DNA from 3 places in the Mesorhizobium sp. B2-2-3 genome. Region 1 is predicted to be linked to each of the others. Evidence: predicted binding sites of a transcription regulator. Region 1 holds the regulator's gene; each other region holds the start of a gene.

Region 1 (10,589 bases):
GTTGCAGGCCGCTACGCTGCCCGCCGCGACGCCGGCACAGACCTCGTCTTTCTTGATCCAGCCGGCGTCGATGACGACGTTGAGATTGTCCTTGGTGATCGCAACCGGGGTCAGGAACAGCGATTTGACGGTGTTCCCACCGGGCGTTGTGAAGTCCTTGACGCCGGCGATATCGGTCATCTTCTTGCCGTCGGCCAGCTGCGAGGCGATCTCGGCGGCATTCTTGCCGAGTTCACGCGCGTCCTTCCACACCGACACGGTCTGCGTGCCGAGCGCGATGCGGTTCAGCGCCGCGTGGTCGCCGTCCTGGCCCGAGACCGGAACGGTACCGGCCAGGCCTTGAGCCGTCAGCGCCGCGACGACGCCGCCGGCAGTGCCGTCATTGGCCGCGACGACCGCGTCGACCTTGTTGTCGTTGGCGGTCAGGAACTGCTCCATGTTCTTCTGCGCATTGGCCGGCAGCCAGCCATCCGTATAGGCTTCGCCGACATTCTTGATCTTGCCGCTGTCGATGGCGTCCTTGAGCACTTCCATGGAGCCCGAGAACAGGAAATCGGCATTCGGATCGGCACCCGAGCCCTTGATGAAGACGTAGTTGCCTTCCGGCTTCACCTTGAACACTTCGCGGGCCTGCATGCGGCCGACTTCCTTGTTGTCGAAGGTCAGATAGAAGACGTCCTTGTTCTCGATCAGGCGGTCATAGCCGACGACCGGAATGCCTTCGTCGAGCGCCTTCTGCACCGCCGGGCCGATGGCGGAGGCGTCCTGCGCCAGGATGATCAGCGAATTGGCGCCCTGGGAGATCAGGCTCTCGACGTCGGTGAGCTGCTTGCCGGGATTGGACTGGGCGTCGGCGGAAATATACTTGTCGCCGGCGGCTTCGATCGCCTTCTTCATGGCGGCCTCGTCGGTCTTCCAGCGCTCTTCCTGGAAGTTCGACCAGGAAACGCCGATGACCTTGTCCTTCGCCTGCGCGACCGACGCGAGCGTCAGCGACATGGCGACACCCGCCAGGATGGCGGCTGTGAATCTCTTCATCTTAATCCTCCCTGCGCCGCGTATGGCGCGACCAAACAGGCCCGTAGGCCGGCACAAAGGCTCTATTTTTTCGAGCCTCGAAAAAACACTGGTCCATCGTCGGAACGCTGTCAACGTCGATTCTGATGTATTTTGATGTCCTCGTGAATTTTTTTCGAGCTCCGGAATAAATAATGACAGCCAAGGCCGGTTCTGCCAGTATTTGACGGTCGTCGGGATCCTGGGGAGAGAACGCGGCGACGGGGAGGATGCGAGAAACATGTCGGTCGGAATCCGCCACGACGATTTGCGCCGACGCAACCGGGCAATGGTGATCGCGGCCGTGCGCCGTGCCGGGCAGCCCTCGCGCACCGAGATTGCCGCGACCACCGGGCTCAGCCATTCCACCATATCGGCGATCTCCTCCGACCTGATTGGCGAAGGCATCCTGGCGCAGAGCAAGCCGAGCGAGGCCGGTGCGCTGAAACGCGGCCGGCCGCAGGTCGGCCTCAGCCTCAACCCTGAAGCCGCGGCGGTGATGACCGTGGTGCTGTCGCTGAATTTTCTCTCCGTCGCCGTCATCGACTATGCCGGCCAGGTGATATCTGAAGAGCAGCGCCGGCTGGACACGCTCACCCTGTCGCGCGAGGCGCTGATCGGCGAATGCGTGGCCATCGTCAGGCGGCGGTTCGAGGATCCCGACCTCGACGTCGGCAGCATCGCCCGTATCGCGCTGGCGATCCAGGGCATCACCGACACGGATGCGCGCACCATGCTGTGGTCGCCGATCACGCCGCAGACCGACATCGCCTTCGCCGACATACTGGAGGCCGAGTTCGGCATTCCCGCCACCATGGAGAACGATTGCAACATGATGGCGGTGGCGCTGCGCTGGCGCGATCCCCAGCGCTACCGCGACGACTTCATCGCCATCCTTTTGTCGCACGGCATCGGCATGGGCTTGGTGCTGAAGGGTGAACTGTTCACCGGCACCCATTCATCCGGAGGCGAGTTCGGCCACATGATCCATCGCCCCGGCGGGGCGCTCTGCCGCTGCGGGCGGCGCGGCTGCGTCGAGGCCTATGCCGGCAACTATGCCATCTGGCGCAACGCGAGGCAGCTTGGCGAGGACACCGAGCCCGTCGACGTCAGCGACGCCGACATGCGCACCCTGGCGGCCTCGGCGCGCGAAAAGGACGGGCCGGAGCGCGAAGCCTACCGCAAGGCCGGCGAGGCGCTGGGTTACGGCCTTGGCAGCCTGTTCGCGCTGATCGATCCGGCGCCGGTCGCCATGGTCGGCGTCAGCGCCGCCGCCTTCGACCTGATCGAGCCGGCTCTGCGCGAGGCCATTGCCCAGACCGCCGGCGGCCAGCACTCGAAATCGATTTCCTTCGACACCGAGCCGAACGAACTGCCACTGATCCGCGAGGGCTGCGCCATGCGCGCGCTGACCTTCGTCGACCAGGAGATTTTCGCGCCGGGGGCACAGGCGAAATCAGGCGTGGGCGAGAACGTTGCGTGACATATCCCTAGTCTTCGCGAATCGCATACCCCGCGCCCCGAATGGTGCGGATCACGTCAGGCATGCGGCCATTGTTGACCGCCTTGCGCAGCCGGCCGACATGCACGTCCACGGTGCGCTCGTCGATATAGATCGTTTCGCCCCAGACATTGTCGAGCAGTTGGCTGCGCGAGAACACGCGGCCGGGATGTCGCATCATGAATTCGAGCAGGCGGAACTCGGTCGGCCCGAGCCGGATCTCGCTTTTCTTGCGGTAGACCCGGTGCGATTCACGGTCGAGCACGATGTCGCCGACCTTGAGCACGCTGGACAGAACTTCGGGCTTGGCGCGGCGCAGCAGCGCCTTGACGCGTGCCATGAATTCCGGCGTTGAGAACGGCTTGACCAGATAGTCGTCGGCGCCGGTGGAGAGACCGCGCACCCGGTCGCTTTCCTCGCCGCGCGCCGTCAGCATGATGATCGGCAGCCGCTCGGTCTCGGGCCGCATGCGGAGACGGCGGCAGAGCTCGATGCCGGACACCGCCGGCACCATCCAGTCGAGCACAAGAAGGTCAGGGACATTCTCCTGCAAGCGGATCTCGGCTTCGTCGCCGCGCGTCACCACCTCTACCTGATAACCCTCCGATTCCAGATTGTAACGGAGCAGCACACCCAGCGGCTCCTCGTCCTCCACCACCATGATGCGTGGCGCGATCATCGACTGGTCACCCCTGCCGTCAAGCCGCTGGCGCCGACATCGCCGTCTCGTCCTGCTTCGGGCGATTGGCGGGCAATTGCGTGCCGGTCAGCACATAATAGGCATTTTCGGCAATGTTGGTCACGTGATCGCCGATGCGCTCGAGATTCTTGGCGCAGAACAAAAGATGCGTGCAGGCGGTGATGTTGCGCGGATCCTCCATCATGTAGGTCAGCAGCTCGCGGAAGACCGACGTGTATTTGACGTCGATGCGTTCATCGTCGGCGCGCAGCTTGGCAAGTGCCGCGGCATCGCGCGCCGCATACTCCTCGATCACGCCTTGGACCTGGATCAGCACAAGCTGCGCCATGGCGTCGATGGAGTGCGACAGGTCGCGCGGCGTGGCGGCAAGGCCGACGGTGCCGACGCGCTTGGCGATGTTCTTGGCGAGATCGCCGATGCGTTCGAGATCGCCCGCCATGCGGATCGAGCCGACGACATGGCGCAGATCGTCCGCCATGGGCTGCCGCTTGGCGATCAGGGTGATGGCGCGGTCGTCGAGTTCGCGCTGGCGCGCATCCATGATCGCGTCGTCGGAGACGACGCGCTGGGCGAGCGCGTTGTCGGAATTCAGGAGCGCCTTGGTCGCGCCGCCGACCATCGATGAGGCGAGATCGCCCATGTCGCGGATCAGCCTGCTGATCTGTCCGAGATCTTCGTCAAAGGCTGCGACTGTGTGTTCGGCCATGATCTTGGTCCTCGTATGCCTGGGATCAGCCGAAGCGGCCGGTGATATAGTCCTGCGTGCGCTTCTCGCGGGGCGACGTGAAGATCTTCTCGGTGCGGTCGAACTCGACCAGCTCGCCCAGATACATGAAGGCGGTCTGCTTCGACACGCGCGCCGCCTGCTGCATGTTGTGGGTGACGATGACGATCGTATAATCGGCCTGCAACTCGTCGATCAGCTCCTCGATCTTGGCGGTCGACAGCGGATCGAGCGCCGAGGCAGGCTCGTCGAGCAGGATGACCTCCGGCTTCACCGCCACCGTGCGGGCGATGCAGAGGCGCTGCTGCTGGCCGCCCGAAAGGCTGAGGCCGCTGGCGTTGAGCTTGTCCTTGACCTCGCTCCACAGTGCCGCGCGCTTCAGCGCCTGCTCGACACGGCCGTCCATCTCCGCCTTGCTGAGCTTCTCATAGAGCCTGACGCCGAAGGCGATGTTCTCGTAGATCGACATCGGGAACGGCGTCGGCTTCTGGAACACCATGCCGATCTTGGTCCTGAGCAGGTTGAGATCCTGCGAACGGTCGAGGATATTCTGGCCGTCGAGCAGCACTTGGCCCTCGGCGCTCTGCCTCGGGTAAAGCTCGTAGATGCGGTTGAAGACGCGCAGCAGCGTCGACTTCCCGCAGCCCGAAGGCCCGATGAAGGCGGTGACGCTGCGCTCGGGCAGCGACAGGCTGATATCCTTCAGCGCCTTCGACTGGCCATAGTAGAAATTGAGGCCCTTGACCTCGATCTTGGCTTTCTCGACCGCGACTTCGGGCGTATTCAACTCGGTGGACAACATCGGTTTCATCTGTCCTCTCTGCGTCCGGTAAGGCTGCGGGCGAAGATGCTCAGCCCGAGAACCGTAAGGGTGATTATGAGTGCGCCGGTCCACGCCAGCTGCTGCCATTCCTCGTAGGGGCTGAGAGCGAACTGGAAGATGGTGACGGGCAGGCTGGCCATCGGCGCATTGAGATTACTCGACCAGAACTGGTTGTTGAGTGCCGTGAAGAGCAGCGGCGCCGTCTCGCCGGAAATGCGGGCGATGGCCAGCAATATGCCGGTGACGATGCCCGACAGCGCCGCACGGTAGGCGACCGAGCGGATGACCACCCAGCGCGGCGCGCCGATCGCGGCGCCGGCCTCGCGCAGGGCGTTCGGCACCAGGTTGAGCATGTCCTCCGTGGTGCGAACGACGACCGGGATGACCAGGATGGCCAGTGCGACGGCACCGGCAATCGCCGAGAAATGTCCCATCGGCCGCACCAGCAGCTCGTAGACGAACAGGCCGACGATGATCGAGGGTGCCGACAGCAGGATGTCGTTGATGAAGCGCACGACGGTGGTGAGGCGCGAGAAGCGGCCATATTCGGCCATGTAGGTCCCAGCGAGGACACCGATCGGCGTGCCGACGATGACGGCGATGACTGTCATCATGATACTGCCGTAGATGGCATTGAGCAGGCCGCCGGCATCGCCGGGCGGCGGTGTCATTTCGGTGAACACAGAGAGCGAAACACCCGACAGGCCCTTATAGAGCAGTGCGCCGAGGATCAGCGCCAGCCAGGCCAGGCCGATGCCCGCCGCCGCGACGCATAGCGTCATCATCACGGCATTCCTGCGCTTGCGTCGATTGTGAAGCGATGTGGCCGTCGACATCGGTCAGGCTCCCGTGCGGCTGTCCATGCGCAGCAGCATGTAGCGCGCAAGGGCAAGGATCAGGAAAGTGATGACGAACAGGATCAGGCCGAGCGCCACCAGCGAAGACGTATAGAGATCGCCGTCGGCTTCGGTGAACTCGTTGGCGATGGTCGCCGAGATCGTCGTGCCGGGCGCGAACAGCGAGGCGCTGATGCGGTGGGCGTTGCCGATGACGAAGGTTACCGCCATGGTTTCGCCGAGCGCGCGGCCGAGGCCGAGCATGACGCCGCCCATGATGCCGACGCGGGTATAGGGGATGACGACGCGGCGCGTGACCTCCCAGGTCGTGCAGCCGATGCCGTAGGCCGATTCCTTCAGCACCGCCGGCACCGTGTCGAAGACATCCTTGGTGATCGAGGTGATGAAGGGCAGGACCATGATGGCAAGGATCAGCGCCGAGGTCAGAAGGCCGATGCCGTAGGGCGGGCCGGCAAACAGGCTGGAGAGTCCCGGCACGTCGTGGAAAAGCTTGATGATGAAGGGCTGCACCGTCGTCTGCAGGAACGGCGCGAACACGAACAGGCCCCAGATGCCGTAGATGATGGAGGGTATGCCGGCAAGCAGCTCGACGGCGATGCCGATGGGGCGCCGGAGTGGCCGCGGGCAGAGTTCGGTAAGGAAGATGGCGATGCCGATGCCGATGGGAACGGCGATCAGGATGGCGATGGCGGCGGTGACGATGGTTCCGTAGATCGGGGCCAGCGCTCCGAAATTCTCGGTGACCGGGTTCCACGATTCGGTCGTCAGGAAGGAGAACCCGAATTTCGACAGCGCTTCCCACGAGCCGGCAAACAGCGAAATCGCCACGCCGCCGAGGATGAGCAGGACGAGGATGGCGGAAAAGCGTGTCGCCGTCCGGAAAATCGTATCGGTGAGCGCGAAGCGTCGGACCGTCGCTTCCCTGGCCCGCATGGCGGCCGACGATGGCATGGCTTCGGAGACGGCGGTCATCTGGCCCTCGCGTTTCAAGGAAGACAGGGAGGGCGCCGTGAAGCGCCCTCCTCGTTCAGCAGGGATTACATGGCGGAATAGAGCGGCTTGCCGTCTTCGCCGACGATGTCCTTGGCCCACATGTCCTCGACGCTCTTGACGACCGCGTCGGGGATCGGAACGTAGTCCAGCGCCCCGGCCATGTCGTCGCCCTTGGCGTAGGACCAGGCGAAGAACTTGAGCGCTTCACCGGTCGCCGCCACGTCGCCGGGCTTCTTGTAGACCAGGATCCAGGTCGCCGACGTCATCGGCCAGGATTCGGCGCCCGGCTGGTTGGCCAGGATGACGCCGTAACCAGGCTGCGAGCTCCAGTCGGCATTGGCCGCCGCCGCCGAGAACGCCGCCGCCGTCGGCTCGACCTTCTTGCCGTCCTTGTTGATCATGTCGGCATAGGTCAACTTGTTCTGCTTGGCGTAGGCGTATTCGACATAGCCGATCGAGCCACCGGTCTGCGAGACGTTGTTGGCGACGCCTTCATTGCCCTTGGCGCCGATGCCAACCGGCCATTCGAGCGCGGTGTTGACGCCGACCTTCGACTTCCAGTCGGCGCTGACGTCGGCCAGGTAGTAGCTGAAGTTGAACGTGGTGCCCGAACCGTCGGAGCGATGCACGACGGCGATCGCCTGGTCGGGAAGCTTGACGTCGGGATTGAGCTTGGCGATCGCCGCGTCATTCCAGTTGGTGATCTTGCCGACGAAGATATCGGCCAGCGTCGGGCCGTCGAGCACCAGTTCGCCCGGCTTGATGCCTTCGAGATTGACGACCGGAACGATGCCGCCCATCACCATCGGGAACTGTGCAAGTCCGGTGGATTCGAGATCCTCGCCCTTCAGCGGCGCATCGGAAGCGCCGAAGGTGACGGTCTTGGCTTTGATCTGCTTGATGCCGCCGCCCGAGCCGATCGACTGGTAGTTGAGACCGATGCCGGTCTCCTTCTTGTAGGCATCGGCCCACTTCGCATAGATCGGGTAAGGGAAGGTGGCGCCGGCACCGGAGATGTCAGCTGCCATTGCCGCGGAAAGGGTGAGGGTGGACGCCGCAGCCATTGCGATCGCAACGGCCGCCGAGCGGATGAAATGTCTCATATGGCCTGCTCCTGTTCGGAAGATGGTCTCTCGGCGCCATTCCTTGCCAGCGCCCGCTGAGGCCAATAGCGTTCGATTATAACAGTCGCATGACAGTTTCGTGTCAGCCCGGTAACGCGTCGCCGGCGCTTGGAAAGGCGATGGCGATTAGCGGCTGCGGCATGGCGCCGGTTTGCCTTCGGGAATCAGGGACTTGCGCGATCCGGCCACCCAAACAGCCATCGGATTCGGCATGGATCGCTGATCGAAGAAAAGCCGGACGGGAGCGCGTTGCTCGAGGCCAGAGGATGTCTTGGCCGGGCCATCGCCAAAAACAGGTCCGTTGGGGTAGATTGACGCTGCTTCATACTGGCGGTCGCTGCTCCCGCCCGTAACTAGAAGAGAGCGGAAATTCGATGCCGTCATTGTCCCGGCTGGACGCCGGCTTTGATATGGTGCGATCGCACCATAGTCTTGCTCGAAGGGCTGCAGCCGGCCCCGGGTGATTCTCGCCGCAATCCGGCCGAAGGCGCAAAGTCTATCCCGCGTTGCGCCGGGCCTGGCGACCGGCGCCGACCCAGCGCTCGACCTTTTCGAGCAGGGCCCTGGGGCTGATCGGCTTGGGCAGATAGTCATCCATGCCGGCGTCCAGGCAGCGTTCGCGATCGCCCTTGAGCGCATGCGCGGTGACCCCGACGATCGGCACATGCGTGCCGGTTTCCTCTTCCAGCCGGCGGATGGCGGCGGTTGCCTCGAGCCCGTTCATCTCCGGCATCGAGACGTCCATCAGGATCATGCACGGATTGAGCCTGCCGAAAGCGTCCAGCGCCTTGCGGCCATTGCCGACGATCTCGAAACCGTAGCCGGTCTCGCCGAGGATCTGGGTGAAGACCATCTGGTTGACCTCATTGTCCTCGGCCACGAGGATGTCCAGCCGCTGCTCGCCGCCAGTCGCGGCAAGCCGAGGCCTGACCGGCGGCGGCTGCAGCAACGCGCGTTGCCCTGCCGCCGGTGGCGGTGACTGTGGATTGTTCCCGCCGCCTCCCTCGACAGCAAGCGGCCGGGCGACATCCGTGGCGTGGCGATGCCGCTGGATGGTGGCGACCAGCGTTTCCAGGAGCACCGAGGAGCGTGCGGGCTTGATGAGTTGGGCATCAATGCCGAGATCGCGGTAACTGGTGTTGGCCAGCGACTGGTCGACGGAGGTCAGCATGATGATCGGCGTGTCGGCAAGCCCGGCGGTGTTGCGCACGACACCTGCCATCTCGGCACCGCTCATCTCGGGCATCTGATAATCGAGCACGACGCAATCGACCGGCACGCCGTAGGCGGCGGCCGCGATCAGCACTTTCAGTCCCTCGGCGCCGCTCTCGGCCGCGCAGGAATCGAAGGTCCATGACGTCATCTGCTCGGTCAGGATGGCGCGGTTGACGGCATTGTCGTCGACGATCAGCACCCGCGCGCCGGTCACGTCCACCGGCATGATGCGCTGCGCGTTCTGTTGTCCGGCCCTGGGCAGCGTGACCGTGAACCAGAAGGTCGACCCCTTGCCTTCGGCGCTTTCCACGCCGATGTCGCCGCCCATCAATTCGACCAGCCGCGAGGTGATCGCGAGCCCGAGCCCAGTGCCCTCATGCCGCCTCGTCGAGGAGGTGTCGACCTGGCTGAATTTCTCGAACACCTGTTTCAGCTTTTCCTCAGGGATGCCGATCCCGGTGTCGGTGACCGAGATCGTCAGCCTGGTTCCGTCCGGCACACTTTCGCCGGTGACGTCGACGAGCACATGGCCTTCTTCGGTGAACTTCACCGCATTGCCGAGCAGGTTGGTGACGATCTGCCGGATGCGGCCGACATCGCCGATGAACAGGCTTTCGAGCCCAGGCTCGATGCGCACGATGAGCTCGAGGTCCTTTTCCTTGGCCCGCGTCGACACCAGCGTCGCCACGTCCTCGATCGCCTCGGCGAGATTGAAGGGGGCGGGATCGAGCACCAGCTGGCCGGCATCGATCTTGGAGAAATCCAGGATATCGTTGATGATGGTGAGCAGCGCGTTGCCCGATTTGACGATGATGTCGGTGAAGGTCTTCTGCTTCGGATCGAGATCGGATTTGGCCAGGAGTTCGGCCATGCCCAGCACGCCGTTCATCGGGGTGCGAATCTCATGGCTCATATTGGCGAGGAATTCCGACTTGGCGCGGTCGGCAAGTATGGCGCGCTGGCGCGCCTCGCGCAGTTCCGCCTCGCGCAGCTTCAATTCGGTGATGTCGGTGGTCGACCCGATCAGGTAGAGCGACCCGTCGGACGCGATCATCGCGCCCTTGCGGGCGAACTGGTGGCGCACGCTGCCGTCCGGGAGCATCACCGTCTCCTCGACCTCCTGGGTTTCGCCGCTGCGCAGCACCGCGAGGTCGCCATTGACGAAGGCTTCGCCGTCGGGCCCGAAAATTTCGATATCGGTCTTGCCGATCGCGTCCTGCTTGCTGAAGCCGGTGAGATCGCACCAGCCCTTGTTGACGTAGAATTGCCTGAGATCGGAGCGTTTGGCATAGATCGACACCGGCACGTTGTCGATCAGGCTGCGGAATACCTCGTTCTCGCGCATGCTTTCTTCCAGCGCCCGCTCGCGCGCCTTGACCTCGGTGATGTCGGTGCTGGAGCCGACCAGATGCACCGATCCGTCCAGCGCCACCAGCCGGCTCTTGCGCGTCATCAACTGCCGCACCGTGCCGTCGCGATGGGTGACGGGCTCCTCGACCTCCCTGACGCTGCCCGTGAGGGCAACCTCGGTATCGTCCAGGCTGTAGCTTTCTCCATCCCCGTCGCCGAACAGCTGCCGATCGGTGCGGCCGATAA
Region 2 (10,589 bases), on a different contig from region 1:
TGGCCCGCCCTGGCGAAGTCGATGATGCCTTGCGCCATCGGGATGTCGAGCTGGCGCGGCGAATTGGTGTTGATGACGGTGTAGCAATGGGCGCCCGAGCGGAACTCGTCCTCGGACAGCCCGCGCGCCAACCTGATCATGTCGAAACTATCGTCGACCTGCGGGGTGCCGCGCGCGAAGATGAAAGGAAGCTTGTCCGACAGGGTCAGTTGCGCCCGGTTGACGGCGTAGTGGCGAAAACGGTTGTCGATGTCCTGCGGCTCGACGCAAGGTCCCAGCATGTGCAGCACGTCGAAATGCTGCACCAGCTTGATGAACTCCTCGAAGGCCGCCAGTGTGCCTGGTCGGCGGCCGCGTTCGAGGTCAGTGACGTTCGGCGCGCCGCACCCTGCCAGGAAGGTCATCGACCCGAGTTCCAGCGTCAGATCGCGGGAGCGGTCACCGGCATGGGTCTGGATCGATTTTGGCGCCGAGGCCAGTGCAGCCGCCACCATGTCGCGGCCGATCCGCACCATGTCGGTTTCGGGGTCGATCAGGGCGCCGGCGCGAGCGAGCAGGTCGCGCGCCTGCGGCAGCAGAACCTTGATGCCCAGCTCTTCCAGCACGCGCAGCGCCGTGTCGTGGATCGAGGCGACGTGGTCGTCCGAAAAGATTGGCTGCGGCAGGAATGGGTTCTTCAGAGAGCGGTAATTGGGCCGGCGGCTGCTCTCGCTGCCGGCGTCGCCGATGCGTCCTCGCCGGCGCTCGCGCCTGCCTTCGCGTGCCGCGTCATCGATCATCCGGAAACCTCCTCATTGCCGCATCGCCTTGCCCAAGGGATCGTAGGGCGAAGCCGGAATGACACGCGCCGGCCGCTCAGTGCCGACAATGTGCACGCAAAGCGCCGTTCCTTCCTCGGCAAAATCGCCATCCACCAACGCTAGCGCGACGCTCTTGCCGATCGTGTAGCCAAAGCCGCCGGAGGTGACGAAGCCGACGCGCCGAGCGCCGTGCCAGACCGGCTCGAAGCCGCTGGCGTCCGCGTCGATGGCATCGACTTCCAGCGTCACGATCCGTCGTGCAACACCGGCCTTGCGTTCCTTCAGCGCCGCCTCGCGGCCAATGAAATCGCCCTTGTCGAAAGCAATGAAGCGGTCGAGCCCTGTCTGGCCGGGCGTGTAGCCTTGCGTGAATTCACGCGACCAGATGCCGAAGCTCTTTTCCAGCCGAAGCGCGTTGAGTGCGTAATAGCCAATCTCGGCGAGGCCGAGATCCTCGCCGGCGGCAAGCAGCGTTTCGCGCAATGTGGCATGCATGGTGGCCGGGCAGTTGATCTCGAAGCCGAGTTCGCCGGCGATGGAGAGGCGAGCCATCCTTGCCCGCACCATGCCAATGTCGAATTCGCCGCATGCCATGAATGGCAATGCTTTGGGGGAGATGTCCTGGTGCGTCGTGCGCTCGACGATCTTTCTGGCATTGGGGCCGGTGACCAGAAAGCCCGACATCGCATCTGAAATATCGGTGACGCAAACGCCTTCAGCCATATGCGCTTCGAACCAGCGCATGTGGAATTCGCGCAGATAGTAGGAGCCCATCAGCCAGTAGTCGCCATTGCCCCAGTTGAAGACGGTGAGATCGCCCTTCAGCCGCCCGTCCGGCCCGAGCATCGGCGCCAGCCTCGCCTGTCCCGCCTTCGGCAGCCTGCAGGCCAGCAGCCTGTCGAGCCAGGCCTCCGCGCCCGGTCCCGTGATCGCGTAGCGCGCATAGGCCGAGATATCGATGAGGCCGGCGGCGCGCCGGACTTGCAGCGCCTCGTCACCGACGATGTCGAAGGCGTTGGAACGCCTGAGCGTCGTCTCCTCGCGGAATCCCATCGGCGCGAAATAGGCGGGGATTTCCAGCCCCCAGGAGGCCGTCCATTCGCAGCCCGCCGCACTCATGCCGTCATAGGCGCCGGGGCGTTTCAGCGGCCGGCCCGCAGGCAGCCGTTCGTTGGGAAAGGTCATGACGAAACGACGAGAATAAAACTGTCGCGTCGTCTGCCTGAGATATTCCCGGTTTGCGGCGAAGGCGCCGTAGCGGGCGATGTCCATGCCGAAAATGTCGGCCTGCGGCTCGCCGTAAATCATCCACTCGGCCAGCGACTTGCCGACGCCGCCGCCCTGGCTGAAGCCGGCCATGACGCCGCAGGCGACCCAGTAATTCTTCAGGCCGCGGACCGGCCCGACGATCGGATTGCCGTCCGGGGTGAAGGTGAAGGCGCCGTTGACCCATTTGCGGATGCCTGCCGTCGCCAGGCAAGGGAAGCGCTCATGCGCCTTGGCAAGTTCCGGGCCGATGCGGTCGATGTCTTCGGGGATGAGCTCGATGCCGTAATCCCACGGCGCGCCGTCCATGTTCCAGTGCTTCGGGTTCTGCTCGTAGACGCCGAGCAGCACGCCCTTGCGCTCCTGCCGCAGATAGGAAAAGCCGTCGAGATCGACGGCCAGGCCGATCTCCTTGTCGAGGGCAGCGACTTCCGGAATGTCCTCGGTGACGAAATAATGGTGCTCCATCGGCGTCACCGGCAGTTCAACCCCAGCCATGCGGCCGAGTTGCTTGGCCCACAACCCGCCGGCATTCACGACATGCTCGGCGGTGATGGTGCGTTGCTCTGTGACCACGTCCCAATGGCCGTCGGCGCGCGCCTTCAGCTCGACCACGCGGTTGCGCAGGATCACGTCGGCGCCGCGCTTCTTGGCGGCACCGACATACGCATGCGTCGTGCCGTAAGGGTCGAGATGGCCCTCGTTGGAATCGTAGAGGCCGCCAAGCACGCCGGTGACGTCGACGATCGGGCAGATCGCCTTGATCTCGTCAGGCGTCACCAGCCGGGCGGTCTCGATGCCGACCGACTGGAATACCGCCCAGGCCGATTTCAGCCACTCCCAGCGCGCCGGATCGCTGGCGATGTTGACGCCGCCGGTCATGTGCAGGCCGACGTCCTGGCCGGATTCGGCCTCGATCTCGCGGTAAAGGTTGATGGTGTAATCCTGCAGCGCGGCGACATTGGGGTCGGCATTGAGCGCGTGGAACCCCGCCGCCGCATGCCAAGTCGACCCCGCCGTCAGTTCGGCGCGCTCGATCAGCGCCACATCCGACCAGCCGAACCGCGCCAGGTGATAGAGCACCGAAGCGCCCACCACTCCTCCCCCGATGACGACTGCGCGGTAGTGAGACTTCAAGGCTTCCCTCCCCGGACTGTCCGAAACCGGCACCATATACGTACTGTACATAAGTGTCTAGTACTGCGAACAGCTCCTGGACGCTGTCGAACCTGTGTTGGAACGATCGATTTTCCGGCGCGGCCGCACTTCCCCAGCAGCGTCGCGGCGGGCCGACGCGAATGCGTCACCAACTGTCATGCAAGCATCATGTTCGCGCCTTAGACCGCTTGCCGAGAGCACAAGCGGCCCTCCAGGGCGGCAGCCTCGCCGCCGCCAGGCAACCTCAGAATTCCGCCGTCCCGGCGCTTTGTCATCAAGGGGATATCCATGACGCATCTACGCTCATTCTCGTTGCGGCTGCTGGTCGCCGCGCTGGCGGCCTCGGCCGTTTCGCTGCCCGCCTTCGCCGACAGCTCGGCCAGCGTCGGCGGCGCCAGTTTCGTCAACAAGGGGCTGGTGGGGGTTGGCCGCATCCCGGCCGGCCAGCGCGACAGGTTCGGCGAGACCTTCGGCTCCGGCTCCGGCATGTCGATCGACACCGCGGGCTGGACGCATGATGCCGGCACCTACAGAGGCTCGCTGTGGCTGCTGCCCGACCGCGGTTATAACGTCGTCGGTACCACCGACTACCGGCCGCGCCTCAACACGATCAACATCGAGTTCGCCCCGGTGGCGCCAGGTGCCGCGCCCGCGGCCGGCCAGGAGCAGACCGGCGTCAAGGCGACGCTCGCCGACACCATGCTCCTGACCGACGACAAGGGCGCCGACGCCAGCGGTCTCGACCCGCTGAACGGCGTGCGTCCCGCCGCCGGCGACATGCCTGTCCTGCCGCAGGCCGACAATGGCAAGCTCGCGCTCGACAACGAGGCGATCGTGCGGCTGCCCGACGGCACCATGCTCGTCTCCGACGAATACGGTCCCGACATCTACCGCTTCTCCGCCGACGGCCGTCTGATGTCGGCGACCCAGCCTCCGGCCGCGCTCGTGCCGATGCGCCACGGCACGGCCAATTTTGCTTCCGACAATCCGGGCCCAGGTGCTGCCGAACCCGACCCAAAGGATCCCGAAACCGGCCGCCAGAACAATCAGGGCCTCGAAGGCATGGCAATGACGCCGGACGGCAAGTTCGTAATCGCGGTCTTGCAGTCGGCGACCCGGCAGGACGGCGGCGATTCGGCCTCGACGCGCCAGAACACCAGGGCGCTGATCTATGACGCCTCCGATCTTGCCCATCTCAAGCTGGCACATGAATATGTCGTGCCGCTGCCGGTGTTCAAGGACGCCAAGGGCAAGACCAAGGTGGCTGCGCAAAGCGAGATCGTGGCGCTGTCGGATACCGCTTTCCTGATGCTGGCGCGCGACAGCGGCAACGGCCAGGGCCTGAAGGGCGAGGAGTCGCTGTATCGCAAGATCGACATTGTCGACCTTTCCGGCGCGACCGACATCGCCGGCGGTCCCTTCGATGCCGCCGACAAGCCGGTGGCGCCCAAGGGCGTGCTCGATCCGTCGGTGACGCCGGCAAGGCTGACGCCGTTCATCGACATCAACGACAAGGCCGAGCTTGCCCGCTTCGGCCTGCACAATGGCGCGCCCAATGACAAGGACAACCTCTCGGAGAAGTGGGAAGCGATGTCGCTGGCAAGCGTGCTCGATCCGAAGCTGCCCGACGACTATTTCCTGTTCGTCGCCAACGACAACGATTTCCTCGCCCAGGACGGTTTCCAGGTCGGCGCGCCCTACAAGGCCGAGGACGGCGCCGATGTCGACACCATGTTCCTTGTCTTTCAGGTCACGCTTCCCGGCCTCGCCAGGAAGTAAGCATCTTGCAGGAGGCGCCGCCTGGCGCCTCCTGCCCGACAAGCTTGATCGGATGCACGACGGCGTGCCTTGCCCGCCGTCGCTCCTTTCGCAAGGGTGCATCCCGGTCGGGCCTGCGGTATCCTGCGTGCCGGACTCAAAAGAACCAGCTTTGCCGGATTGCCCGCCATGGATGAAAAGATGCCCGCGCGCCGGCGCACCGGTGACCTGACCAGCGGCCCCATTCCGCGCACGCTCCTGCTGTTCGCCCTGCCGGTGCTCGGCTCCAACGTGCTGCAATCGCTCAACGGCTCTGTAAACGCCGTCTGGGTCGGCCGCTTCCTCGGCGAATCCGCGCTCACCGCCACCTCCAATGCCAATCTGGTGCTGTTCCTCATCCTCGGCACCGTGTTCGGCATTGGCATGGCGGCCACCATACTGGTGGCGCAATCGGTCGGCGCCCGCGACCTGCCCGAGGCGCGCCGCATCGTCGGCACCAGCGCCACCTTCTTCTTCTTCGTCTCGGTGCTGTTCGCCGTCTGCGGCTGGATTTGGGTGGACGCCATTCTGGGCGCGCTCGGCACACCGCCCGACGCCTTGCCGCTGGCGCGCTCCTATTTGCGCATCATCTTCGTCGCCGTGCCGATGATGAACCTTCTGTCCTTTGTCATGACGGTGCTGCGCGGCGCCGGCGATTCGCGCACGCCGTTCTTTTTTATGGCGCTCGCCGTCGTGCTCGACATCATCTTGAACCCACTGCTCATCCGCGGCATCGGGCCGTTTCCAGAGCTCGGCATCGCCGGCTCGGCGACCTCGACGCTTGTGGGCCAGACGGTGAGCGTCATTGCCATCCTGATCGTGCTCTATGTCCGTAAGCATCCGCTGCGTCTGGCCGGCGCCAATCTGGCGCTGCTGCGGCCGGACCCCGCCTTGCTGCGCGTCGTCGTCTTCAAGGGCGTTCCGATGGGTTTGCAGATGATCGTGATTTCGGCCGCGGCCCTGACGGTGATGGGCATCGTCAATTCCTACGGTTCGCAGGTGGCCGCCGCCTACGGCATCGCCGCGCAGTTATGGACCTACATCCAGATGCCCGCGCTCGCCATCGGCGCGGCCGTGTCCTCGATGGCGGCGCAGAACGTCGGCGCCGGCCGCTGGGACCGCATCAGCCGCATCGCAGCGTCAGGCGTCGGCTTCAACCTGGTGCTGACCGGTGCTCTCGTGGCACTTCTATGGGTCTTCGACCGCTCGATCCTCAGTCTGTTCCTGAGCCGCGACAGCGCGGCGATAGACATCGCCGCTCACATCAACAACGTCGCGTCCTGGTCGTTCATCCTGTTCGGCGTCACCATCGTGCTGTTCGCCACCGTGCGCGCCACGGGCGCCGTGATGCCGCCGCTGGTCATCCTGGTGATCTCGGTGCTGGTCGTGCGCACCGGCTTTGCCTATTTCATGCGGGATGTGATCGGCGAGGAAGCGCTGTGGTGGAGTTTCCCGGCCGGCTCGATCACCTCCCTGCTGCTGGCCGCGGCCTACTACCGTCTCGGCGGCTGGCGCACCCTGCACATGATCGAGAACCGGCCGGCCGCCGGCGAGCCGCCCGACACCGGGCTCGGCGTGCCGCGCCAGCGCGCGCATTTTTCCCCAGAGACGCCGAACGGCTGAAGCTGGCCGCTCTCAAGGCCTGTTTTTCAACCCAAAGCCCAGCGCGACCAGCGCAAACACGATGATCATGCCGGCGAACGCCAGGCTGGCCGCGATGGGGCTGGCATAGGTCGAGATGATGCCAATACCGATGACGGGCAAGGCATTGCCGATAAAGCAGCAGATGAAGAAGCTGGATACCACTTCGGCGCGGCGATCCTCCGGTGCGATCTCGTTCACCACCTCCAGGCTGCCACGATAGCCGAGTGCGGCCGTCACGCCGCAGCAGGCGGTGGCGGCGATCATCAGCGCCATCGACGCCAGCATCTGCGCCGCCACCACCATGAGGATGCTGGGAATCATCAACGCCAGCGCGGTCAGCATGGCCTTGCCGCTCTGCATTTGCTTCAGCGCAACTATGCTGAGCGCGGTGATGATCGCCAATTCGAAGAACAGCGCACCGGCGACAGCATGGTTCGTCTCATGCAGTTGCTGCGCCAGGATGCTTGGCGCCACCGCCGCATAGAAGCCGACCAGCGCCATGGCGCCGAAACCGGTCACCGCCGGCGCGACGAAGCGCGCGCGGATTTCATCCGGCACGGCAAAGTGCGGCCGCATGGAAATCTGCCCGAGGCCGCCAGGCTCCGCCACCGTTTCGCGTGTACGCCAGACCAGGATGGAGACGATCACAAGCGCCGCCAGATAAACGATGAAGACCAGGCGCAAGGGCCACGGTTCATACTGCGCCAACAGTCCCGAGACGAGTGCGCCGAAACCGAGGCCCAGGAAATTGGTGCTGGTGGCAATGACGCTGGCGCGCGCCTTGTCAGCGCCGGGGAGAAGCTCGGCGATCCATGCCGTTCCGGTCCCCGCGCCGACACCGATGCCAAGCCCGCTCAGGACGCGCGCCACATCGAGCAGAACGACATTGTTGGCGAACAGAAAGACAAGCGCGCTGGCGACGGCGACGATCATGGCCGCGAGAGCGGCAGGCCGGCGCCCAACGACATCCGACGCGCCGCCCAACATCAGCAGGGCGCCGAGATTGCCGACGACATAGACCGCGTAGACCAGCGTCAGCGTGATCTGTGAAAAGCCGAATTGCTGCTTGTAGATGATGTACAGCGGCGTCAGCACCGTGCTGCCGGCAAACAGAACGGCGATCATTGTGGCAACCACCGGAATTGCGAGAGCCTCGCCGCCTGCTTCGTTGCGCGTATGCGCCAAGTCACGAATGGCCATGGCCAAACCTCTTCATCGGTTCAGGGATCGCGACCTTAACGCGCCCTTACTCCCGACGTTCCGGCCGGCCGGCGGGCTCCTGACAGCATGACGGACGTTGTCTGGACCGGGAAACCCGTTGGCTGAACAGGCTCGTGTCGGAGCCGATGGTTCCGATCCGTCACGACATCCTGTCGTGTGACCCCGCTGCAATCCGTTATTTGCAGGAGAAACCTGGTGCGATCTTGCACTTCCCGGGACGCGGTTTGTGCGGTGGGCGATGGTGCGGAGGACGGTGCGGCCGATGCTGCCAGTGCGGCGGACCATGCGGCGGGCGCACGATGATCACCGGCGGGCGAACGACATGGGCCCGCGAGAGATAGCCGGAACTGGCCCAGCCGCTGAAGCCGCCGCCATGGATTCTGCACCAACCCGGTTGGCAGCCGGTGACGTTCACCCTGTAGCCGGCTGGCAGCGTCCCCACCTTGGCATATCCCGACCCGGGCCCGGAGCGCACGTTGAGGTTGGTGGTGGTGTGGGCGCTGTAGGCGAACGCGGCGGCCGACGTGCCGAGGATGGCGGCCAGAATGGTCGCGAGGCAGAGCAGAAATCGAAATCTCATCCGTCACTCCATTCGATCGCTCGGCCGTATGTGGTTCAGCCGAGCCTGTCTTCGATGGAGGATTGTGGCAAGAAAAGTCAACAATTTGCCACAGCAAACCATTGCCGCGAGCCGGCCTGGCGGGAGAGTTTCCCCTGATATAGTTGAGAAATTTCCCGGATGGCGTTTATCGGCCTGACAACATCAGCTAACGATTTAGCATCTTCAACGATCGACACCGGACATAGGGCGCAAATCATGGGCAAAGGCAGGGTCGAGGCATTCACCGACGGCGTCGTGGCCATCATCATTACCATCATGGTGCTTGAACTGAAGGTGCCGCACGGCGAGGATCTCTCGGCCTTGCTGCCGCTATGGCCGATCTTTTTCAGCTACGTGCTGTCCTTCATCAACGTCGGCCTTTACTGGAACAATTTGCACAATATGTTCCACACCGTGCAGCGGGTCGACGGCCGCGTGTTGTGGGCGAACCTCAATCTCCTGTTCTGGCTGTCGCTGATGCCGGTGACGACGGCCTTCATGGGCGAAAACCATTTCGCGCCGGTGCCGGTCGCCGTCTACGGCGCCGATCTTGCGCTGTGCGCCATCGCCTACTTCATTCTCGTCGTGACGCTTCACCGATTGCACGGCAACGATACGGCCTTTGCCAGGGCGATCGGCAACGACCGCAAGGGCAAGATCTCGCTTGTCGCCTATCTCTGCGCCATCCCGCTGACCTTCATCAGCCAGTGGATCGGCGTCGCGATCTATGTACTGGTTGCCCTGGTCTGGCTTGTGCCGGACCGGCGTTTCGCACGCGTGATCGAAAAATAGGGATCTATTCGCGCATCGCTTTCAGCTTCTCGGCCACCGACGCGGCAAGATCGGCGTAGCGCTCTTCCAGCCGTTCCGCCGCCTTGATGACCGCAAAGTCATGGCCGAACTTTTCCAGCGCCATGCGCAGCTTCTCGACGAAATCCGCCTGTTTTTCCAAGGCGGAAAACAGCGTCTTCACCTGTGCTTCGTTGATCTCGGGGTTTGCCAGCATCTGCGGCACTTCGCGGCTCATCTGATCGCCAATGGTGGTCTGCTGCTTCAGGATTTCGATCCAGTCCGTCAATCGGGAAATCTCCTTTTTGCGAGGCACCATGCGCAGTCTCGGCTGGACCGGTCAACCCGGCCCAGCAGGCTGCTGAAGCGCAGCCAGGCGCGTGGAGGCTTGCGCCAGCCCGCTCCGGCGCTAAGTTCGGCGCCATCGCAAGAAGGAATCCGCCGCCCATGCTGACCGACGCAGAACTCCAGACCGCTTTGCCCGCGCTTGGTTCGGGCAATGCCGCCGTCATTACCGGTGCTGCCAGCGGCATTGGTCTTGCGGCCGCGAAGCGGCTGGCTCTCATGGGCATGAAGATCGTGCTCGCCGATATCGCCGGCCCGCGTCTTGAGGATGCGGCCCGTGTTGTTTCCGCGATCGCCGGCGACGATGCCGTGCTGGCCGTCGCCGCCGACGTTTCGAAGGCACAAGACGTGGATCGTCTCGCCGAAAGAGCCTTTGGCGCCTTCGGCAATGTGTCGCTGCTGATGAACAATGCTGGTGTCGGCAACAACCCGGGCAAGCCGTGGGAGAACCGCGACGCTTGGAAGCAGCTGCTGGACATCAATTTCTGGGGTGTCGTGCATGGCGTCGAAGCCTTCGTGCCCCGCATGCTGGGAGCCCGCCAGCCGGGTCTGATCGTCAACACCGGCTCCAAGCAAGGCATCACCACGCCGCCTGGAAACCTTGCCTACAACGTCTCCAAGGCCGGCGTGAAGACCTTTACCGAGGGACTGGCGCATGCCCTGCGCAACGAACCGGGTGCCCATCTGTCGGCGCATCTGCTGATCCCGGGCTTCACCTATACCGGCCTGACCGAGGGTGCGACCGAGAAGCCGGCCGGCGCCTGGACCGGCGAACAGGTCATTGATTTCATGCTGGAATCCCTGACAAAGCGCGACTTCTACATCCTGTGCCCTGACAACGAGGTGACGCGTCCGCTGGATGAGAAACGCATGGCCTGGGCGATCGGCGACATCATCGAAAACCGCCCTGCTCTGTCGCGCTGGCACCCCGACCACAAGGATGCCTTCGCGGCATTCATGAAGCAATG
Region 3 (10,589 bases), on a different contig from region 1:
GCGCAGCGCGCCGACCAGTTCCACCAAAAGCGCGAAGGCATCGTCGAAGGGTTGCAGCTCGGTGATCTGGCTGCCGATATGGGTGTCGATGCCGGTGACCTTGATGCCCGGCAATTCAGCCGCGCGCGCATAGACCTGACGCGCCTTCTGCCATGGGATGCCGAACTTGTTCTCGGCTTTGCCTGTCGAGATCTTCTTGTGCGTCCTGGCGTCGACATCCGGATTGATGCGCAGCGAGACCGGCGCCACCTTGCCCAGGGCAACGGCGCGCGACGAGAGCAGTTCGAGTTCGGGCTCGGATTCGACGTTGAAGCACAGGATGCCGGCTGCCAGCGCAAAGTCCATCTCACGCGCGGTCTTGCCGACGCCGGAGAACAGGATCTTGCTGGCCGGGATGCCGGCTGCCAGCGCGCGCCGCAACTCGCCTTCCGACACCACGTCGGCTCCGGCGCCGAGCCTGGCCAGGGTTTTGAGCACCGCCTGATTGGAATTCGCCTTCATGGCGTAGCAGACCAGTGCATCGAGCCCGGCAAATGCCTGGACGAAGACGTGGTAGTGCCTGGTCAGCGTGGCCGTCGAATAGCAGTAGAATGGCGTGCCGACGGTTGCGGCGATGTCCGATATCGCCACGTCCTCGGCATGAAGCACGCCGTCGCGGTAGTCGAAATGGTTCACGAGAGTGGTTCCGAAAAGTTGGAGCAGGGTAGGAGCGGGTTTAGCACTCTAAACCGCTCTGACCGGCTCTAGAGCAGCGGGTCGAGAATGAACTTCTTGTCCGCGACCGGTTTTTCCGGTTCCGGCGGCACGGGTTGGTGTGCCTTCTCGGCGTCCTTGCGCGCCTGCACGGCCGCCTCGTAAGGCGTGTCGAGACCGGACCTTCTGCCGCAAGCCGTAACGGCGGCAACCGCCGCAAGCAGCGTCAGTGTCACCAAAATCCTGCTTCCGGTCATCGATCCATCCGTCCGAAACTTTTTTCCGCCGCTGCTTTTAGCCGAGTTCTCGGCGCATTGCACCCTGGATATTGCCGTTGCAATACCGTGGATATTGGCGGTTGCAATATCCGGGATATGGCTGGCCGCAATGTCCGGCATCACGCCTTGGCCAGCCGCTTTTTCCAGTAGCGGATCTGCTTCCTGACTTCCGACGGTGCGGTGCCGCCGAAGGAGGTGCGGCTCTTCACAGAGTTCTGCACGGCCAGCACCGAAAAAATGTCCTTCGTGATGCCGGGGTGGATCGACTGCAAGTCTTCCAGCGCAAGCTTCTCCAGGCTCAGCTTCTTCTCTTCGGCCAGCGCCACCGCCCGTCCCGTGACATGATGCGCTTCCCGGAACGGCAGGCCGAGCGTGCGCACCAGCCAGTCGGCAAGGTCGGTCGCGGTTGCGTGGCCGGAGCCGGCAGCCTTCTTCATCGCCGCCGCGTTCACCGTCATATCGGAGACCATGCCGGTCATCGCCGCCAGCATCAGGTCGAGCGTCTCGGCGGCATCGAACACCGATTCCTTGTCTTCCTGCATGTCCTTGCCATAGGTCAAAGGCATGCCCTTCATCACCGTCAGCAGGCCGACCAGATGGCCGGTGACGCGCCCGGTCTTGCCGCGCACCAGTTCGGCGGCGTCGGGGTTCTTCTTCTGCGGCATGATCGAGGAGCCGGTGGAGAAGCTGTCCGACAGCCTGATGAAGCCGAATTGCGGCGTTGACCAGATGATGATTTCTTCCGCCAGCCGCGACAGATGCGTGGCGCATATGGCCGCCAGTCCCAGGAATTCCAGCGCGAAATCGCGGTCCGAGACGCTGTCCAGCGAATTGCGCATGGGCTCGCGGAAGCCGAGCGCACTGGCGGTCTGGTGGCGGTCGATCGGAAAGCTGGTGCCGGCAAGGGCTGCTGCACCGAGCGGGCTCTCGTCCATGCGTTCGATGGCGTCGCGCACCCGCGACAGGTCGCGCGAAAACATCTCGACATAGGCCATGCAGTGGTGGCCGAATGTCACCGGCTGCGCCGCCTGCATATGGGTGAAGCCCGGCATCACCGTCGCGGCGTGCTGCTCGGCCCGCTCCAGCAACGCACTGATGAGACCCTTCAAGGCCTCGGCGACGCGAAAGCACTCGTCCTTGACCCAGAGCCGGAGGTCCACTGCAACCTGGTCGTTGCGAGAGCGGGCCGTGTGCAGCCGGCCGGCGGCCGGACCGATCAGCTCGGCGAGGCGGGCCTCGACGTTCATGTGGATGTCTTCCAGCCTGGTCGAGAATTCAAACGTGCCCGCCTCGATCTCTTTCAGGATCGTGTTCAGGCCGTGAGCGATTTTCTCTTGATCGGCCGCCGAAATAATGCCCGTTTGCGCCAGCATCGCGCTATGGGCGATCGAACCTCTGATGTCCTGCGCATAGAGTTTGCGGTCGAACGAGATCGACGCGTTGATCGCTTCCATGATCGCGGCCGGACCCGAGGCAAATCGTCCGCCCCACATCTGGTTGCTGGTCTTCTTGTCGCTCATGGCTATAAAACCCGTGCTCGGAGCAGTTTTGAGAACATGGCAGACGGAAACAGATTTTTCCCGGCCCCGCGCCTGATCCTCGCCGCCCTGGTGGCGGGAGCGCTGGCCGGCGCGGTCGCGGTATATGTCAGCGAGAGCCGGTCTGGCAACAACGCCGCGTCGCAAGTCGCCGTCGGCGACAGCAAGGACGATGTCGCCTGCGCCGCCAAGAGCGAACGCGCCAAGAAGATCGCCGCAGCCGCCACCGGCGAGGTCGCGGCGCTCTTGCCAGCCGATCCGCCGCAATCGATGAAGAGCCTCGCCTTCAACGGCCCGGACGGCAAGCCGATGACCATCGCCGACCGTGCCGGCAAGACGGTGCTGCTCAATCTGTGGGCGACATGGTGCGCGCCATGCCGCGCCGAAATGCCGGCGCTGGACACCTTGCAGAAGGAGAAAGGCAGCGATGCGTTCCAGGTCGTCGCCGTCAACGTCGATGCCGGCGACGACGTGAAGCCGAAGAAGTTCCTCAAGGACACCGGCGTCGAGGCACTCGGCTATTACAGGGATTCGACGATGGCGCTGTTCAACGAGCTCAAGACGCGCGGCTTGGCGCTCGGCCTGCCCGTCACCATGCTGATCGACGGCGAAGGCTGCCTGATCGCTCATATGAACGGCCCGGCCGAGTGGTCGGGGCCGGACGCCAAGCGGCTTGTCGAGGCCGCGCTCGGGTCTTGAAGAGGCTGGGACAAGGCTGGGCGCAAGCGCGGCCTGACCACGCAACGGTTCCGCCCAGCCCATCCGCGTCGGCCTGAGCCGACCCGGTCAATTCGTCGAATGCCTGGATCGGCGCCGGCTTGCCGAGATAGTAGTCCAAGCCTCGGCGTCCAGGGACTCACCTTAAGGACATATATGGCGAGCCGTTTGTGCTATCGGCCAGACGAGCCGTTGGTCGGCAGGGGATAGACGCCCTTCAATACTTCGTCGAAGTGATGACTGACCGCCGCATTGCACTCGCAAGCAAGCCACCGCAGGCCGTCGACCTTGCGAACGACGATCCGGGCACGATGGGTCTCAATGAGACCGTGTTCTTTCAGATCGCGTATGACGCGGCTCAAATAGCTCCGGCCGACTCCGAGCATTACGGCGAGCTGTTCTTGTGTCAGCGCCAGATCGGGAGTGCCCGTCCGATCAATGGCGGCCAGCAGCCATTTCGCTGTCCGTTGCTCGATCGAATGCGCGGCATTGCAGGCGACGGACTGGAACATCTGCGCCATCAGGCAGTCCGCGTACCGCGCGAACAGATTCCGTAGCGTCGACGACCTGGACTTCGCCTCTTCAAGGTTAAGCAGGTCGATGCGGAAGAACGAACCTCCCAATTGTACTTCAGCGCGAGCGTAAGCTGGGAGCCTGCCTTGGCTGACAACTCCGCCAATTGCCCCTTCTCGTCCGACCAGAGCCGTCTCGATCGCACGCCCGTCGCTCAGCACGACGAGATAGGAAATCAGGCTGGGACCTCTCGGGAAGTATGCATGGCGAACCGTGTCGCCAGGTTCATAAAGCAGTGTTCCGGTGGGGGCCGACCACTCATCCAGCCAAGGCTCGAGGATTGCCCAATCTGCCGCGGTGAGTGCCCGCAGAAGATTGTTGCCGATCATGCCGGAGTCTATGTGGGCGCGGGCTTCCATTTACACTCCTCCGAACGATCGCTTGCGGCCCATATCCCAATAACCGGAGAAATGTCCACTAGTGCGCAGACGCGCAAAGCGCGAATGTCTAAGAAGTGACAGGGGTGCTGATCCAGGCCCCATCGAGCGCGAGCTGTGGCGCGTCGGCTCCAGGCGAAATGCTAGAAGATCGCCCAAGGCGGACAACAAAGCCCTGCGGTTGAATTGCTGGCGTGTCGCGTAGAGCACGTCGATACTGAACCCGTGCAACCAGCGTGAGATATGAACCCGGAACAACCGCCCGCTTCAGGGGCCCATCCCCTTCTCCGGCTCTACATCGCCGGAGACACGCCCGGTGCTCGTCGGGCACTGGAAAGCCGCCTGAAGATAATCGAGGAGATGAGCGCATCCATTGAAATCCAGATCTTCGATATCCTGGAACATCCTCATGAGGCGGAGCGAGCAGGGATACTAGCAACGCCGACGCTCTCCGACGAATCCGCCGATCCCCCGCGCCGTCTGGTGGGCGACATCAGCAATATCGCTCAGGTTCTGGACTATTTCGGTTTTCGCAAGAAGGATGATATTCATGACCGCGACGGATGAGATCTCTATCGACCCGGTTCTTGAACGCGTCAATACAGGGATCGAAGCTTTTGACGACTTGGTGATGGGTGGCTTGCCGCGCGGACGCACCACCATCGTGGGCGGCACGCCCGGTAGCGGCAAGACCGTATTCGCCACGCAGTTCCTGGCGCATGGCATCACCGGTCTCAATGAGGCCGGTGTCTTCGTCACCTTCGAGGAGTCGCCAACCGAGATCGAGGTGAACATGGCGAGCTTCGGCTGGGACATCCGCGGCTGGCGAGCGGCGGACAAGCTTGTTTTCGTCGATGCGAGCCCGCGCGATCAGGACCAGGTGGTTGTGGGCGATTTCGACCTCGCCGGTCTTCTGACCCGCATTCTGCACGCGAGCCGAAGCGCCGGGGCAAAGCGCATCGTGCTCGATTCGGTTACCCAACTTTTCGATCATTTCGTAGCCGAGCAGACGGCAGTGCGCCGCGAACTTCTACGTATTGCGACCGCGCTGAAGAAAGAAGGGCTGACGGTCCTTATGACCGCGGAACGCAACAGTGAATATGGTGAAATCTCCCGTCACCGAATAGAGGAGTTCGTCGCAGACAATGTCGTGATCCTTCGCAATGCCCTTGATCGCGAGCGCCGTCGGCGGACCATAGAAGTCCTGAAAATGCGCGGCAGCCGTCACGTTGAGGGCGAAGTGCCCATAACGCTGGTCGCCGAACAGGGCATCGTAGCTGTGCCTCTGTCATCGTTGCGCCTGGAGCAGCAATCAAGCACGAAACGGGTCACCAGTGGTAATTCCGAACTCGACAAAATGTGCAGCGGCGGGTTCTTTCGCGACAGCGTAACCCTTGTCAGTGGAGCCACAGGCACCGGAAAGACTCTACTTGTCACCAACTTTCTAGCGGGCGGAGTGGCTGCGGGCGAACGCGCCTTGCTCGTCGGCTATGAGGAGAGCCGCGGCCAGCTTTTCCGCAACGCGCGTAGCTGGGGCGTCGATTTCGAAGCGATGGAGGCGGATGGTCGCCTGAAGGTAGTCTGCCTTTATCCGGAAGCGCAGAGTTTGCCGGATCACCTTCTGATGATCCGCGAACTGGTGGCGGAGTTCAAACCCGATCGCATGGCAATCGACAGCTTGTCGGCATTGGAGCGCATCGCGCCAGAAACCGGGTTTCGTGAGTTCTTGATCAGCGTCACCTCCTTCATAAAGAAGCGCGAAATTGCCGGCCTTTGCACCGCTACCAACAAATCGCTTGTCGGAGGCCAGAGCGCTAGCGAGCAGCATATTTCCACACTCACCGATTCGATCATTCTGTTGCGCTACATTCAGCAGGAAGAATTCATGCATCGCGGCATGATGGTGCTGAAAATGCGCGGCAGCGAACACGACAAACAGATACGGCGCTTCACCATCGACAGTGGCGGTATGCATCTTGGAAAGCCCTTTGACAGCGCGCCTGATGTGTTCGGCGACTCCGCCGTGGACAACACGTCGACATGAAGAGCGCCTTGAATACGGCGCAAAACGCCGCCGAAATGCTGGAATCGCCCGGAGATGCATCTCCGGCTGGCATCAGCCAGCTCAGCTTTCGCCAGTTGATCGAAAATACCGCCGACGGGATGCTGGTGGTCGATTTGGACGGAACAGTGCTCTATGCCAATCCTGCGGCAGCCGTAATTTTTGGACAGCCGCTTGACGAACTCCTCCACGTTCCGCTCGGCCGTCCGGTCGTCTCCGGAGAGATCGCCGAGATCACCGTTCACCGTTCCGGCCGCAAGCCGGCAGAAGTGGAAATGCGTACGGTCGAGGTTACCTGGGACAGCAGGCCCGCATTGCTTGCCAGCCTGCGCGATGTCTCGGCCCAGCGATCAAGAGAAGAAAACGCACGCCAGTCACAAAAGCTCGAAGCCATTGGACGCCTCGCAGCTGGCATTGTCCATGACTTCAACAACCTACTAGCCGTTTTCGGGTCTGGCCTTCGGCTTCTGGAGAAACAGATCGCTAAAGATCCTGCGGATGAGAAAGTCACTCTGCTGGTCGAGGAGATGTTCAGGCGGATCGAAAATGGAGGAGCGCTAACACAGCAACTGCTTGCCTTTTCGCGACGCCAATCCCTGGTCCCGGAACAGATTGATCTCAATGAACGTATCAAGGGGCTGACGACGCTGCTGGAACGGACGTTGGGGAGCGGTATCCGGGTGCAATGCAATCTGGATCCAGCCTTGGACCCTATCCTTATCGATGCCAACCAGCTCGACATCGCCGTTCTTAACCTTGCGGTGAACGCCAGAGATGCAATGAAAGGCAGTGGCACCCTCACGATTGAGACCAGCAATTTTCCAAATGATCTGGAGGATTTGCGTTCAGCGGCGGCTTCATTTGTTCGCGTGACTGTACGCGATACCGGCTGTGGAATGAGCAAGGACACCCTGGCGCGCGTTTTCGAACCATTCTTCACAACAAAATCGGAAGGGCAGGGTACGGGACTCGGGCTAAGCCAAGTTTACGGCTTCATCAAGCAATCCGGTGGGCATGTCCGAATCGATAGCGAAATCGGTCAGGGAACAAGCCTGCATCTCTACTTGCCGCGCGCTTCTGGAACCGAGCGGCAGCAGAACTGAGCGGCGGCAGACCCATTCCCGGCCAGCAGACTGATTGGCCGATGTCAAATCCGTCAGGCTGAGCGCGGGACGGGAATTTCCACGCATCGACCGAGCATTAAACCGACGCCTTTTTCAGCGTTGTCATGTCAGTGTTGTCATGTGCTGTTAGACGCCGTCCGTCGGTGAGGTCGCTGACCGTCTCGAGACAGGTCCCTGGTACATCAATTCAAGCAGCAAGCCGCTATGCAATCCTTTTCCGGGTCACTTTCATCCGGAAGTGAACGCTACTTTAGCCGGATATGAAGTGCGCCTGTCCGCAACAAAACCGTTGTCCGCTGCGCGCGAACGACACATAGTGCCATTGCGGGAGTGCCCCTTTCGCCAATGACAAGCAATGAGAACGGGAGACGAAACATGAAGTTCTTTGGCTTCGCGGCCGGTGTCGCCGTGACCCTGCTTTCCACAACCTCCGCCTTCGCCGTTACGCAGATCAGCTGGTGGCACGCCATGACCGGCGCCAACGCAGAGGTCGTCGACAAGATTTCCAAGGATTTCAACGCCAGCCAGGGCGACTACCAGATTGTTCCGGTTTTCAAGGGGACCTATCCCGAAACGCTGAATGCCGGCATCGCCGCCTATCGCGCCGGCCAGTCGCCTGACATCATCCAGGTGTTCGATGTCGGCACCGGCGTGATGATGGCGGCCCGGGACGCGATCAAGCCAGTGGCCGAGGTGCTGACCGGCGCCGGGATGAACTTTGACAAGAGCCAGTATCTGCCAGGCATCGTCGGTTATTATTCGACGCCGGACGGCACCATGCTGTCCTTCCCCTACAACTCCTCCTCGCCGATCCTCTACTACAACAAGGACATCTTCCAGAAGGCGGGGCTCGATGTGAACAACCCACCCAAGACCTGGAACGAGGTGTGGGAGGATGCCAAAAAGATCAAGGCGAGCGGCGCCGCCGCTTGCGGCTACACCTCGACCTGGCTGACCTGGATACACCTGGAAAACTTCGCGGCGTGGAACGATGTGCCGTGGGCCACGCAGCAGAATGGCCTGGCCGGCGGTGATGTCGAACTCAAGATCAACTCGCCGATCTTCGTCAAACATTTCCAGGCGCTCGCCGATCTGGCCAAGGACGGCACCTTCAAATATGGCGGGCGCACCTCCGAAGCCAAGCAGATATTCCTCGCCGGCGAATGCGGCATCTTCACCGAATCCTCGGGCGGCCTAGGCGACATCGTCAAGTCGGGCATGAACTACGGCATTGGCCAGTTGCCCTATGACAGCGACGCCAAGGGCGCGCCGCAGAACACGACGCCGGGCGGTGCCAGCCTTTGGGTCTTCGGCGGCAAGTCCGACGAGGAGTACAAAGGCGTCGCGGCTTTCTTCGCCTATCTGTCCAAGACCGATGTGCAGGAATATCTGCACCAGAAATCGGGATACCTGCCGGTGACGCTCGCCGCCTATGAGGCGACGAAAAAGTCCGGCTTCTACGACAAGAATCCCGGTCGCGAGACGCCGATCCTGCAGATGACGGGCAAGGCGCCGACCGACAATTCGAAGGGCGTGCGGTTGCCGAACTTGCCGCAGGTGCGCGACATCCAGAACGAGGAGTTCGAAAAGATGCTTGCCGGCCAGGAAACCGCCCAGCAGGCGCTCGACAATGCGGTCACGCGTGGCAACGCGGCGATCAAGGAAGCGCTGGGGAATTAGGGCGCGTCCGAACCTATCGAGTTATAGTCCTTGCTCTACGAGGCCCCCCTCCGCCCTGCCGGGCATCTCCCCCTGAAGGGGGGAGACTGGCTGTCGCGACCGTTTTCGGCGATTGTCAAAGCTGGAGAATGGCAGCTGCCGCAGGAACCGCCAATCTTCCTCCAAGAAGGGGAGATGCCCGGCAGGGCAGCGGTGAGCGCCGTAGAGTGCCGCTCGGCTTTCCACGCCGGAGCGGCGCATTGACCCCGCGCGTCGTCTTTCCCAACAAAGTCTTGCCATACCTCCTGGTGGCGCCGCAACTTGCCATCACGCTGGTGTTCTTCTACTGGCCGGCCGGGCAGGCGCTCTACCAGTCGATGCTGAGGCAGGACCCGTTCGGGCTGAGGAGCAGGTTCGTCTGGTTTGCCAATTTCCGCAAGGTGCTTGCCGACCCGGCCTATCTCAACTCGATCAAGGTCACAGTGGTGTTTTCGCTCGCGACCGTGATCGTTGCCATGGGCGTGGCGCTGCTCCTTGCCGTGATGGCGGAAAAGGTGGTGCGCGGCAAAGGCCTCTACCGCACGCTGATGATCTGGCCCTACGCGGTGGCGCCGGCGATTGCAGGCATGCTGTGGCTGTTCCTGTTCAATCCATCGATCGGCTCGCTGTCTTATCTGCTGAGACGTTTGGGCGTCGCCTGGGATCCGCTGCTCAACGGCACCGACGCCATGATCCTTCTGGTGGCGGCGGCCGCCTGGAAGCAGATCAGCTACAATTTCCTGTTCTTCGTCGCCGGGCTGCAGGCGGTGCCGAAAACGCTGATCGAGGCGGCGGCGATCGACGGCGCCGGCGAAACCAAGCGCTTCTGGACCATCGTCTTCCCGCTTTTGGCGCCGACGACGTTTTTCCTTTTGGTCGTCAATACCGTCTATGCGCTGTTCGACACGTTCGGCATCGTCCACGCCGTCACCGGCGGTGGGCCGGGCAAGGCCACCGAGACACTGGTCTACAAGGTCTACAATGACGGCTTCGTCAATCTGATCCTCGGCGATTCGGCGGCGCAGTCGGTCATCCTGATGGTCATCGTCATCGCGCTCACCGCCATCCAGTTCCGCTACGTGGAACGGAAGGTTCATTACGGCTGAGGAGCGCGATGATCGGTCAATCCCCGTTTCGCATTTTCCTTGCACATGCCGTGCTCATCCTCGGCATACTGATCGTGGCCTTTCCGATCTACTACACTTTCGTTGCCTCGACGCAGACGCTGCAAACCATCCTTAGGCCGCCACTGCCTTTCCGGCCGGGCAGCGAGTTCTGGAACAATTACGGCGAGGCGCTGTTCGGCGGCGTCGGCCGCATCGGCGGGCTCGGCGTCGGCAGGCTGCTCCTCAACTCCACGATCATGGCGCTCGGCGTCGCGGTCGGAAAGATATTCATCTCGATCCTGTCGGCCTATGCGATCGTCTTCTTCCGTTTTCCGCTGCGCATGACTTTCTTCTGGCTGATCTTCATCACCCTGATGCTTCCCGTCGAGGTGCGCATCCTGCCGACCTACAAGGTAATGGTCG

The links. Region 1 encodes PhoB, which activates phosphate uptake and scavenging genes when phosphate is short. Its sites were predicted from a motif close to TGTCATNNANCTGTCAT; they were not measured.
Region 2: FJ951_RS18560 (esterase-like activity of phytase family protein) is a predicted target of PhoB. The motif match lies at 3,378-3,394, and genes of this name have one in related genera.
Region 3: ugpB (sn-glycerol-3-phosphate ABC transporter substrate-binding protein UgpB) is a predicted target of PhoB. The motif match lies at 7,463-7,479, and genes of this name have one in related genera.

What each region holds. Positions count from the first base shown of each region.
Region 1 is NZ_VFWC01000017.1:23,904-34,492, reverse strand. It holds gene xylF (D-xylose ABC transporter substrate-binding protein) at 1-1,038, opposite strand, end outside; gene FJ951_RS25305 (ROK family protein) at 1,298-2,539, shown strand; gene phoB (phosphate regulon transcriptional regulator PhoB) at 2,547-3,236, opposite strand; gene phoU (phosphate signaling complex protein PhoU) at 3,256-3,963, opposite strand; gene pstB (phosphate ABC transporter ATP-binding protein PstB) at 3,989-4,792, opposite strand; gene pstA (phosphate ABC transporter permease PstA) at 4,789-5,640, opposite strand; gene pstC (phosphate ABC transporter permease subunit PstC) at 5,644-6,633, opposite strand; gene pstS (phosphate ABC transporter substrate-binding protein PstS) at 6,699-7,757, opposite strand; gene FJ951_RS25270 (PAS domain-containing protein) at 8,275-10,589, opposite strand, start outside.
Region 2 is NZ_VFWC01000009.1:204,047-214,635, forward strand. It holds gene FJ951_RS18550 (trimethylamine methyltransferase family protein) at 1-779, opposite strand, end outside; gene FJ951_RS18555 (FAD-dependent oxidoreductase) at 792-3,203, opposite strand; gene FJ951_RS18560 (esterase-like activity of phytase family protein) at 3,513-5,003, shown strand; gene FJ951_RS18565 (MATE family efflux transporter) at 5,172-6,644, shown strand; gene FJ951_RS18570 (MFS transporter) at 6,657-7,865, opposite strand; gene FJ951_RS18575 (SH3 domain-containing protein) at 8,062-8,466, opposite strand; gene FJ951_RS18580 (TMEM175 family protein) at 8,704-9,279, shown strand; gene FJ951_RS18585 (hypothetical protein) at 9,284-9,565, opposite strand; gene FJ951_RS18590 (SDR family NAD(P)-dependent oxidoreductase) at 9,724-10,589, shown strand, end outside.
Region 3 is NZ_VFWC01000002.1:482,164-492,752, reverse strand. It holds gene lysA (diaminopimelate decarboxylase) at 1-675, opposite strand, end outside; gene FJ951_RS05570 (lipoprotein) at 744-950, opposite strand; gene argH (argininosuccinate lyase) at 1,091-2,491, opposite strand; gene FJ951_RS05560 (TlpA disulfide reductase family protein) at 2,528-3,208, shown strand; gene FJ951_RS05555 (Crp/Fnr family transcriptional regulator) at 3,400-4,158, opposite strand; gene FJ951_RS05550 (circadian clock KaiB family protein) at 4,420-4,743, shown strand; gene kaiC (circadian clock protein KaiC) at 4,727-6,220, shown strand; gene FJ951_RS05540 (ATP-binding protein) at 6,217-7,341, shown strand; gene ugpB (sn-glycerol-3-phosphate ABC transporter substrate-binding protein UgpB) at 7,738-9,042, shown strand; gene ugpA (sn-glycerol-3-phosphate ABC transporter permease UgpA) at 9,282-10,166, shown strand; gene ugpE (sn-glycerol-3-phosphate ABC transporter permease UgpE) at 10,175-10,589, shown strand, end outside.